2 regions of the Herbaspirillum camelliae genome follow, and region 1 is predicted to be linked to the other one. Evidence: predicted binding sites of a transcription regulator. Region 1 holds the regulator's gene; the other holds the start of a gene.
The links. The regulator sigma-54, encoded in region 1, starts transcription at its own class of promoters, with help from an activator protein. The targets are predictions, from matches to a motif close to TGGCANGNAANCTGCTTT.

Region 1 (5,670 bases):
CGACCAGACAGGATTTTATGAAACGCTCATTCCTACTTCCGCTGCTGATGCTGGCTGCCCTCAGTGGCGTGGCGCGCGCCGAGAAGGCCGACACCACCAAGCCCACCAACATCGAAGCCGACCAGATGGTCTACGATGACGTGCGCCAGGTGAAGACCTTCACCGGCAACGTCGTCATGACCCGCGGCACCCTCATCATCAAGGCCGGCCGCGTGGTGCTCACCACCGACCAGTACGGTTATGAAAACGCCGTGCTCTACGCCGCCCCCGGATCGCTGGCGACCTTCCGCCAGAAGCGTGACGGCGGCCCCGACCTGTGGATCGAAGGCCAGGCCGAACGCATCGAATACTCGGAGCAGACCGAAGTCTCCAAGCTGTTCCAGCGCGCCCATATCCAGCGCATGGATGGCAAGCGCATCACCGACGAAGTCAATGGCGAATTCATCTCCTACGACAGTCGCGCCGAATTCTATTCGGTCAACAACACCGCCAGCGGCCAGAGCAAGCCGGGCGCGGGCCGCATCACCGCCGTGATCCAGCCGCGCAATGCGCCGCCGGCGCAGCCGGGCCAGCCCGCTCAGCCTGCCACCCCGCAGCCCACCCAGCCCGGAAAGGATCAGTAAGATGGCAGCAAGCTCGCTGGTCGTGCGCGGCCTGAAGAAAAGCTATGGCGCGCGCCAGGTGGTGCGCGACGTTTCCATGGAGGTGCGCAGCGGCGAAGTGGTCGGCCTGCTCGGTCCCAACGGCGCTGGCAAGACGACCTCGTTCTACATGATCGTCGGCCTGGTGCCTTCCGATGGTGGCGAAATCGATCTGGACGGAGAACCCATCTCGCGCCTGGCCATCCACAAGCGCGCCACGCTGGGCTTGTCCTACCTGCCGCAGGAAGCCTCGGTATTTCGCAAGCTGACCGTGGAGGACAATATCCGCGCCGTGCTGGAACTGCGCCAGGAAGACGGCAAGCCGCTCTCCCGCGACGAGATCGAAGGGCGCCTGAACAACCTGCTGCACGAATTGCAGATCGAGAAGCTGCGCGAGAGCCAGGCCCTGTCGTTGTCGGGCGGTGAACGCCGGCGCGTCGAGATCGCCCGCGCACTGGCCACCGATCCGCGCTTCGTGCTGCTGGATGAACCCTTTGCCGGTATCGACCCGATTGCCGTGATCGAGATCCAGCGCATCGTGCGCTTCCTCAAGGAACGCGGCATCGGCGTACTCATCACCGACCACAATGTGCGCGAGACCCTGGGCATCTGCGATCGCGCCTACATCATCAACCAGGGCACCGTGCTGGCCAGCGGCAACCCGGAAGAGATCATCGCCAACGAATCAGTGCGCCGCGTTTATCTGGGCGAGCACTTCCGCATGTAACCCAGGCACAGGCGCAACCGACCAGCACACCGGCATTGCAACCAGCGGGCCACGCCGCTTCCAGAAAGAAAGATGAAACAGTCGCTCCAGTTACGTACCTCGCAGCATCTCGCATTGACGCCGCAATTGCAGCAGTCGATCAGACTGCTGCAACTGTCGACGCTGGAATTGCACCAGGAGCTGGAGCAGATACTGAGCGACAATCCCCTGCTGGAACGCCTGGACGATGCGCTCGACAATTCGGTGCGCCTGCTGGCCGATGGCGCCGTCTCTTCCGCGCCCTCAAGCGGCGTGAGCGAGACCACCGGCAGTGAAGCCAGCAGCGAAGCCGCGCCCGCAGCGGCCGATGGCGAATCCAGTTTCGAGTACCAGGACACCGCCCCCGAGGGCGTGAGCGGCGACTCCGACTGGAGCTTCGACGATGTGGCCCGCAGCGGCAAGTCGCCCGATGACGAAGACGCCCGTCCCCAACTGGAAGCCCACGAGATCACGCTGCGCGAACATCTGCTGGAGCAGATCCGCGTCACCGCGCGCACGCAACGCGACCGCGCCCTACTGGAACTGCTCACCGATGCGCTGGACGACAGCGGCTATCTGGAAGAGCCGCTGGAAGACATCCTCGCGCGCCTGCCCGAAGAGCTGGGCGTGGACCTGGAAGAGCTCTCCATTTCACTGAAGCTGCTGCAAAGCCTGGATCCGGCAGGCGTAGGGGCGCGCAGCGCCGGCGAATGCCTGGCCCTGCAGATCCGCCGCCTGCCCAAGGTGCCCTTCGTCACGCGCCGGCTGGCGCTGAAGATCGTGGAAGATTACCTGCCGCTGTTTGCGCAACGCGACTTCAACAAGATCAAGAAGGCGCTCGATTGCGACGACGAAGACCTGCGTGAAGCGCAGGCCGTGATCCGCCAGTGCCGTCCGCACCCCGGCGCGGAATTCGCCCGCGATGCCTCGGACTATGTCGTGCCGGACGTGATTGTCAAACAGACAAAGAATGGCTGGCAGGTCATGCTCAACCATGAAGTCATGCCCAAGCTGCGCGTCAACGCCATGTATGCCAGCGCGCTCAAGCAGGCCAAGGGCGAGGGATCGCTGTCTTCGCAGTTGCAGGAAGCCAAGTGGCTCATCAAGAACATGCGGCAACGTTTCGATACAATTTTGCGCGTCGCGCAGGCTATTGTGGAACGTCAAAGAAACTTCTTTTCACATGGGGCAGTCGCCATGCGCCCCCTTGTGCTACGTGAAATTGCTGATACACTGGGTCTACACGAGAGCACTATCTCTCGCGTGACAACTCAGAAATACATGCTCACACCGCATGGCATGTTTGAGTTGAAGTACTTCTTCGGTAGCCACGTCGCGACTGAAACCGGAGGCGAAGCTTCCTCCACCGCGATACGGGCGCTGATCAAACAGTTGATAGGAGCCGAAAACCCGCAGACCCCATTATCCGATAGCAAGATTGCGGATATGCTGGCAGAACAAGGCATGGTGGTCGCGCGACGCACAGTCGCCAAATACCGCGAAGTGTTGAAGATTCCGCCAGTCAATCTCCGCAAGTCCCTCTGAGTTTTTCCTCAGTTTTTCTGTAGTACCGTTGCTGTGTTCCGGCAAGCATCCCGCTGATGCCCATGCCATCGGACACGAAGACCGTGCCCGTGGTACAGCTGCAGCAAGGATGAATTGCACGAACCTCCAGTGACTTCACGATAGGAGTCTTGTATGAATCTGACCATCAGTGGACACCACCTCGAACTGACCCCCGCCATCCGGGAATACGTGCAAAGCAAGCTGGCCCGTATCAAGCGCCATTTCGACAACGTGATCGACGTCAGCGTGATCCTGAGCGTAGATAAACTCACAGAAAAGGAAAAGCGCCAAAAAGCGGAAATCAACGTCCACATCAAGGGGAAGGATCTACATGCGGAAAGCATTGCGCACGACCTCTATGCAGCCATCGATGCGCTGATCGACAAGCTCGATCGCCAGGTCATCAAGCACAAGGACAAGTTGCAGGAACATCACTCCATGGCCAAGCGCCTGCCTGAAGAAGCCCCGGACGACGCGGTCGCCGGCGCGGCATGATGCCCTGATCTTCAACCTTTCATGAGCAAAGGGCGCGCAAGCGCCCTTTTTCATTTCTTCGCACCGGCGGTCATTTCCCGGCAGAAAATCCGCATAGGATATAAATAATTTCCCTCATCCATGGGACCGGCTTGAAGAAGCAGATGGCGGCCTTATCTTTTCCACAGCCCTTCGGATCAGGAAAATGATTTGATATAAAGCATTTCCCGAAAACAATATTTCCGCAAACGCAAGACAAGTCGCCCGTCCGACTCCAACGCGCGCGACGGCTTTTCCCTATAATGTCGGCAATCCCATTTTTAAAGGCATAGCCATGAGCGACGTCCAATCCTGGATCAAAGAAACCGTGACCCAAAACCCTGTCGTGCTGTTCATGAAGGGCACTGCGCAATTCCCGCAATGCGGCTTTTCGGGCAAGGCCATCCAGCTGCTCAAGGCCAGCGGCGCCGAGAACATCGTCACCGTGAACGTGCTGGAAAGCCCGGACGTGCGCCAGGGCATCAAGGAGTACTCGAACTGGCCCACCATTCCCCAGCTGTACATCAAGGGTGAATTCGTCGGCGGCTCCGACATCATGAGCGAGATGTACGCCTCGGGCGAACTGCAGACCCTGATCAAGGGCTGATCTTTTTCGCGCCTGAAGCTCCCGTGAGCGTTTCTTCCAGCCAGCCGCGCCAGCGCCTGATCGTCGCCATCACCGGCGCGACCGGCGCCATCTATGGCGTGCGCTTGCTGGAACACCTGCGCAAGCATGGCCAGATCGAAACGCATCTGATGGTCTCCGAAGCCGGCGTGCTCAATCTCCACCAGGAGCTGGACATGCGGCGCAGGGATGTGGAAGCGCTGGCCGATGTGGTGCACAACGTGCGTGATGTGGGTGCCTGCATCGCCAGCGGTTCCTTCGCTTCCACCGGCATGGTGGTGGCGCCCTGTTCGATGAAGACCCTGGCGGCCGTGGCGCATGGCCTGTCCGACAACCTCATCACCCGCGCGGCCGATGTGGTGCTCAAGGAACGCCGCCGCCTGGTCCTGATGGTGCGCGAGACCCCCTTCAACCTGGCCCACCTGCGCAACATGACCGCCGTCACCGAGATGGGCGGCGTGATCTTCCCGCCCCTGCCCGGCTTCTACCAGCGCCCGGCTTCCATGGAAGAGATGGTGGACCATACGCTGGGACGCGTGCTGGACATGTTCGGGATCTCCATGCAGCTTACGCCGGAGTGGCAGGGCATGAAAGGTGGAGCGGACTGAAACGCTCTGGGCCTGAGGCCATTGCTGCATCTCCTCAACCATGGACAAATGGAAGCCTTGATGGAAAAGCATGTGATGGACGACATCACCTCGCACTTTGCGGCATTGTCGTCCCTCATTCCGCTGCGACCGATCCGTACCGATGATGACTATGACCGCGCCGTCGTCACGCTGAACCAGTTGCTCGATGCCGGCGCCAGCAATGAAGGCCATCCCCTTGCGGACTTGGTCGACACCCTCGGTAGCCTCATCGCCGAATACGATGACAAGCATTTTCCGCTGAAGCAGGTCTCACCGGTGCAGGTTCTGCAGTTCCTGATGGAGCAACATCAGCTGACCCAATCCGATCTGCCCGAGATCGGCTCGCAAGGCGTGGTCTCCGAAATCCTGCGTGGCAAGCGCGAACTGAACCTGCGCCAGGTCAAGGCACTGGCCGAGCGCTTCGGCGTGGGGCCTGCAGTCTTCATCGACTAGCCAGCACCGGTTCCTGTTCTTCATCCCTCCATGCCAATGGCCACAGCTCGTCACTGCGGCCATCTGTTCATCTGGCAATGGCAAGCGCCATCAAGCCTCATCAAGTCCCATCAACCACGCCCGATATAGGGCATCTTGGTCGCCATCACCGTCATGAACTGCACATTGGCCTCCAGCGGCAGACTATCCATGTAGAGGATGGCGCGGGCCACATGTTCGGCATCCATGGTCGGCTCGACCTTGGTGGAGCCGTCGGCCTGCAGCGTGCCCTTCTTCATCAGCGTGGTCATGTCGGTGGAGGCATTGCCGATATCGATCTGCCCACAGGCGATATCGTAGGCGCGGCCATCCAGCGAAGTGGCCTTGGTCAGGCCGGTGATGGCGTGCTTGGTCGCGGTATAGGAAGCCGAGAACGGACGCGGTGCATGCGCCGAGATGGAACCATTGTTGATGATGCGGCCACCGCGTGGCGACTGCTCCTTCATGATGCGGAAGGCT
Region 2 (5,670 bases), 4.4 Mb from region 1:
TCACGGCGTGGCGCACGATTTCCATGTCCAGTGCTTCCAGTTCCTGGCTCAACTCATCGGGGGTGTGGCGCTGGGCGCTCAGTTTCTCGGTCATGGTCGTCTTTCGGCGGGAGGAGGGGGAGTGCACAGCCTACCATTTGCTGCGCCGCCGAAAGTTGTCGAAGATCAATGATTGCCTGATCCGGCGTAGGTCTTCGCGCAAAACGTGCAGACTATCCGGAAAAACTTGCTGCATGGCAGCGCACCCGGCGCCGCCATGCAGGCTCAGAGTCAGGCTGCTTCCACCATCGGGTAGAACTCCCGGTTCTCGCGTCCGATCCGGTCGAACAAGGTCTTCAGGACCCGGTTGGCGTCGGCGCGGAACTGTTCCGGCTGTTCGGCGATGCGCTGGGCATCGTTCCACTGGCGTGAAAACTGGCCGTACTGCGCCGCGATGTCGGCCATCTCTTGCTGGTACTGCTGGGCCTTGGCAGCCAGCGCCGGATCGGCTTTCTGCAGCGCCGGATAGAGATAGCGGTCTTCCACCGACAGGTGCAGCTTGATCAGCGAGCTCATGGCGATCACTTCGCGCGCGATCGCGGCCGCCTGGGCGGCGATGCCTTGCGCGCTCAGGCGCTTGAGCTGCTGTACGTGGCTGATGATGTCGGCATGTTCGCGGCGATATTTGTCCAGGTTCATCGTGGGTGGTCCTCTCTTGTTGGTCTGCTTGTCAGGTCTCGCTGCGCCTCAGTCCAGCGACGCTGCCGGACCGAAGAATTCGTAGCGGCTCTGCGCGGCCGGTACGCCCAGTTCGGCCAATTGGCGCTTGATGGCCTTCATGAAGGACTTGGGGCCGACGAAGTAGGCGTCCAGGTCCGGATTCCCAGGTAGCCATTGCTGCAGCAGCGAGCGCTCGATCAGCCCGGTGGCATGCGGCGCAGCGTCGCCTTGGCGGGGCTGCTCGTAGCAGAAGCGCACCTGCAGCTGTGGATGGCGCGCCGCCAGTTCTTCCAGCTGGCGGCGGAAGGCATGTACGCCGCCATGGCGCGCCGCGTGGATGAAGTGGATGGGACGGCCCGAGGGCAGGGCTGCGGCCAGCATGGACATCATCGGCGTGATGCCAACGCCACCGCTGATGAGCGCCAGCGGCTTGTCGCTGGCGGCCAGGGTGAATTCGCCCGCGGGCGGGAACAGTTCGACCACCGAGCCGACGTGGATCTGGTCATGCAACTGGCGCGAGACCTTGCCGCCCAGTTCGCGCTTGACGCTGATGCGGTATTGCGGCGGCTGGCCAGCCTGGCGCAGCAGGGCCGAGAGTGAATACTGGCGACGCTGTTCCTCGCCATCGACCACCATGCGCAGGCCGATGTACTGGCCCGGCTCGAAGTCAAGCAGTTCACCGCCGTCTTGCGGCACGAAATGGAAAGAGGTGATCTCTTCGCTCTCGGCTACCTTGCGGCTGACGATGAAGTTGCGCGCACCGCTCCAGCCGCCGGGGGCCTGGGCCTTGGCCTCGTATTGCTGGCGTTCGGCACCGATGAGGATGTCGGCCAGCTGGCCATAGGCGGCGGCCCAGGCGTCGATGACCGCATCGGTGGCGATCTCGGCACCCAGCACTTCGCGGATGGCGCGCAAGAGGCAATCGCCGACCATGGGATAGTGTTCCGGCAGCACCTGCACGGCGACGTGCTTGTTGATGATCTGCGCGGCCAGCGGACCCAGTTCTTCCAGGCGGTCGATATGGCGCGCATACATCAGCACGCCATTGGCCAGCGCACGCGGTTGGTCGCCGCTGGCCTGGTGGGCGCGGTTGAACAGGGGGCGCACCTGCGGGTAGTCGCGCATGAGCATCTTGTAGAAGTGGGTGGTCAAGGTCTCGCCGCCCGATTCGAGCAGGGGAACGGTGGACTTGACGATGGCGAGTTGGGCGTCGGTGAGCATGGCAGGCCTTTCTTGGCAGCTAGTGTGGAGAATCCGGTATTCCGGTCTGTCTTCTCCATTACAAGAGGCGTGCCAAGTTGAGAGTCTTTAAGAATCAATGACTTGGATATCAACTGTGTATTCATGACACGTGTCATAATGACCGCATTCAGTTTGAAGGTAGTCAGTATGACCTCAAGAACATTGCTCGACGCCCTGGTGCCGCTGGTAGCCGATCTCTCCCGCGAGATCGATGACCGGGAGCGCTATCGGCGACTGCTGCAGACCCTGCGGATGCTCTTTCCTTGCGATGCGGCGGCGCTGTTGCGGCTGGAGGGGGAAGTGCTGGTGCCACTGGCCATTGATGGACTCTCCAGCGACACGCTGGGACGACGTTTTCGGATCAGCGAACACCCGCGCTTCGGCATCTTGCTGGGCAATGCCGCACCGACGCGCTTCGCCGCCGATTCACCGTTGCCCGATCCCTACGACGGGCTGGTCGATGGTCTCAACGACCAGCATTCGGGCGAGCTGGAGGTGCACGACTGCATGGGATGCGCGCTGACCGTCAATGGGCGCGCCTGGGGCCTGATGACGCTGGACGCGCTGGGGCGGGGGCGCTTCGACAGCGTGGACATGGACTCGCTGCAAGCCTTTGCCGCCTTGGCGGCGGCCACCGTCAATGTGGCCGAACGCATCAGCGATCTGGCGCAGGCGGGGCAGCAGGCCCAGCAGCGCGCCGAGGCCTACCGGCTGGGTCTGGAACAGAGCCAGGGCAAGCGCGAGCTGATCGGGCAAAGTCCGGCGCATCGCCAACTGATGCAGGAAATCGGCATGGCCGCCCCCAGCGACATGACCGTGCTGGTCGCCGGCGAGACCGGTACCGGCAAGGAACTGGTGGCCCATGCCCTGCATGCGGCCTCGCCGCGCGCCCACAAGCCCATGATCAGCCTGAACTGCGCCGCCTTGCCCGATACTTTGGTCGAGAGCGAGCTGTTCGGTCATGTCCGCGGGGCGTTTTCCGGTGCGGTGGCCGACCGCCGTGGCAAGTTCGAGATGGCCGATGGCGGCACGCTGTTTCTCGATGAAGTCGGCGAGTTGCCGCTGGCGGTGCAGGCCAAGCTGCTGCGGGTACTGCAGAGCGGACAGTTGCAGCGGGTCGGGTCGGACCGGGAGCACAGGGTCGATGTGCGCCTCATCGCAGCCACCAACCGCGACCTGGCCGACGAGGTCAAGCGCGGCCATTTCCGGGCCGACTTCTACCATCGCCTGTCGGTATTTCCCATCCGCGTGCCGCCGCTGCGCGAGCGCGGACGCGACGTCTTGCTGCTAGCGGGCTATTTTCTGGAACAGAACCGGGCGCGGCTGGGCCTGTCCAGCCTGCGCTTGTCCGCCGATGCGCAGCGCGCCTTGCTGGACTATGCCTGGCCCGGCAACATCCGCGAACTGGAACACCTGATCGGACGTAGCGCCTTGCGTTCGCTGGCAACACACCGCACCCGGCCCGCCATCCTGACGCTGGATGCGGCAGCGCTGGAATTGCATGCGCCGTCTCCGGCGCCGGCCGCTGCAGCCGAGCCTCGGCTGCTCGCCGAGCAGATCCCGCCAGATACTGGCGGCTCCCTGCGCGACGCGTTGGAGCGCTATGAACGCCAATTGGTCAGTGCGGCCCTGCAGCGCCATGGGGGCAATCTGGCCGCAACCGCACGCGAACTGGGGGTGGACAGGGCCAACCTGAACCGTCTGGCCAAGCGCCTAGGATTGCGGTGAAGGCCGATACGGTGCAGGGAGACGGAAGGGGAGGAGTAGAAGGAGCAAAGGAGCCAGGATCAGGACCTGCATGAACAGGCCGCGACCCTGGCCAAGGCTGAACGGATTCTGGTCAGCCTTGCTGCGGCTCGCCGTCCACCTCAGCCAGCTGGCCGCGAATGCGGATGGCGGTGAGGTGACGGGCCGCAGCGGCGTCGTCGTTGACGTGTTGCAGGTCTTCGGTGACGCCGGCTGCGGCTTGCGCCGGGTTGAGTTGGTCGTTCTGGGCGAGCTGGCCCTGGTTGAGTTGCGACATGATGATCTCCAAGCGATGAAAATCCCGAGCACGTAGCCAGCAAGCACTGCATCCCAGAAGGAGTTGCAGCCGGCGACGCGGGCAGTTCGACAGACCCGCCATTTGCAATCATTGTAATCGTTCAGGTTGCACTGCAACAGGTAGCGCCTGGCTGATGTTTCTGTAGGAATGCCGGCGACGTCGGCGATCAGCGGCATTGCGACGCAGCAAGCTTTCCGGTCTGCATGCTGCGTTGCAGGCAGCGGGGCAGGGTGGCGCGTCGTCGCTGCTTTTCCTACCTCCAGTGTGGGCGCGCACCGATACCCGGCATGGATGGATGTTCATAGGCTCAAGCCTCAGTGCGGTGAAGGTCTGATCCCTTCACCTTTCTCGTTCACCTTCCATCCAACAGCAAGGAGCCCAGCATGAATGAACGCAAGCTCGACAATTCCAACACCTACAAGATCATCGAAGTCGTCGGCAGCTCACCCAACAGCAGCGACGAGGCCATCCGCAACGCCTTGGCTGACGTGGTCAAGACCGTCAAGCACGTGGACTGGTTCGAAGTGACCCAGTGCCGGGGACATGTGGACAATGGCAGCATCGGCCATTTCCAGGTCGGACTGAAAATCGGCTTCCGGGTCGAAGCGTGATCCTAAGCCTGATCCTTCATACGCCTCACCTGACGCCGCCCGCTACTGCCGAGGGATAGCAGCGGTCAATGAAGCCTGCGCTCAGCACTTGGCAAGGTTCAATTGGCCCGTTTCCGTGAAGGCGGCTACAGTGAGCTCAGTTGCAGCGCCTGCGGGGGCAGGGCTGCCAGAGGCCGGGTGGCGCGTCATGCGCTGCAGCACGCCGGCCCCATCATCCTGGCTTTCTTCTCCGTTGTTACCGTTGTTGGTCCACCCCGCGTGCCCGCTTTTGCAGGGCCGTCCTCGCGCTGCCTTTCGCCGCAGTGCAACAGTAGGATTCATCCTACGCCATCTCAGGCCGCTGTCCGATAGTGGCTGCGCATTCTGATCCGTATAACGTCAATCATCGGCGCTCAAAAGACAAGACCGTCCAGTCAAACAGAACAAGAAGGACATGTCTTCGCACCGGTCGCACGGATCAAGTCGTGACGGCTGGCGAAGACGCAAGTCGATGCGACGAGCCAAGGGTGCTTTCCATCTCAGGTGCTTTCACACAAATTAGGGGTCCATCTTGCAAGCTCGAGTTCTGTTAGTCAGCTCGGAGGCCGTGCCGCTCGTCAAGACCGGTGGGCTGGCCGACGTGATCACCGCGCTGGCGGTATCGCTGCGCAAAGCTGGCATCGACGCCAGCATCCTCCTGCCCGCTTATCCGGAAGCAGTCCGCCACCTCGGCCATACCGAGCAGATCGCCCTGAAGCACGGCCTGCCCGGCGGCGCCGGTCGCCTGTTGCGCGGTATCATCCCCGGCACCGATGTGCCGGCCCTGCTGCTGGACACGGCGCGCTTCCGCCAGCGCGGCGCCAATCCCTACCTCGATACCGATGGTGTCGAATTCAGCGACAACGCCGTCTGCTTCGCCGATCTCTCGCACGCCGCCGTGGCCATCTGCGCGGGCGAAACCAGCCTGCCGGCGCCGCATGTGGTGCATGCCAACGACTGGCATGCCGGCCTGATTCCCTGCCTGTTGAAGCTGCGCGGGCTGGACCATATCGGCACCATGCTGACCATCCACAACCTGGCCTTCCAGGGCAACTT

Region 2: a site for sigma-54 is predicted at 1,978-1,995, ahead of hmpA (NO-inducible flavohemoprotein). Genes of this name have one in related genera too.

What each region holds. Positions count from the first base shown of each region.
Region 1 is NZ_KV880769.1:115,313-120,982, forward strand. It holds gene lptA (lipopolysaccharide transport periplasmic protein LptA) at 18-623, shown strand; gene lptB (LPS export ABC transporter ATP-binding protein) at 625-1,368, shown strand; gene BGK68_RS00495 (RNA polymerase factor sigma-54) at 1,441-2,931, shown strand; gene hpf (ribosome hibernation-promoting factor, HPF/YfiA family) at 3,085-3,447, shown strand; gene grxD (Grx4 family monothiol glutaredoxin) at 3,761-4,072, shown strand; gene BGK68_RS00510 (UbiX family flavin prenyltransferase) at 4,096-4,698, shown strand; gene BGK68_RS00515 (helix-turn-helix domain-containing protein) at 4,759-5,172, shown strand; gene BGK68_RS00520 (SDR family oxidoreductase) at 5,283-5,670, opposite strand, start outside.
Region 2 is NZ_KV880769.1:4,514,716-4,520,385, reverse strand. It holds gene BGK68_RS20180 (hypothetical protein) at 1-94, opposite strand, end outside; gene BGK68_RS20175 (hemerythrin domain-containing protein) at 271-678, opposite strand; gene hmpA (NO-inducible flavohemoprotein) at 727-1,920, opposite strand; gene norR (nitric oxide reductase transcriptional regulator NorR) at 2,089-3,669, shown strand; gene BGK68_RS20160 (hypothetical protein) at 3,782-3,964, opposite strand; gene BGK68_RS20155 (dodecin) at 4,369-4,596, shown strand; gene glgA (glycogen synthase GlgA) at 5,147-5,670, shown strand, end outside.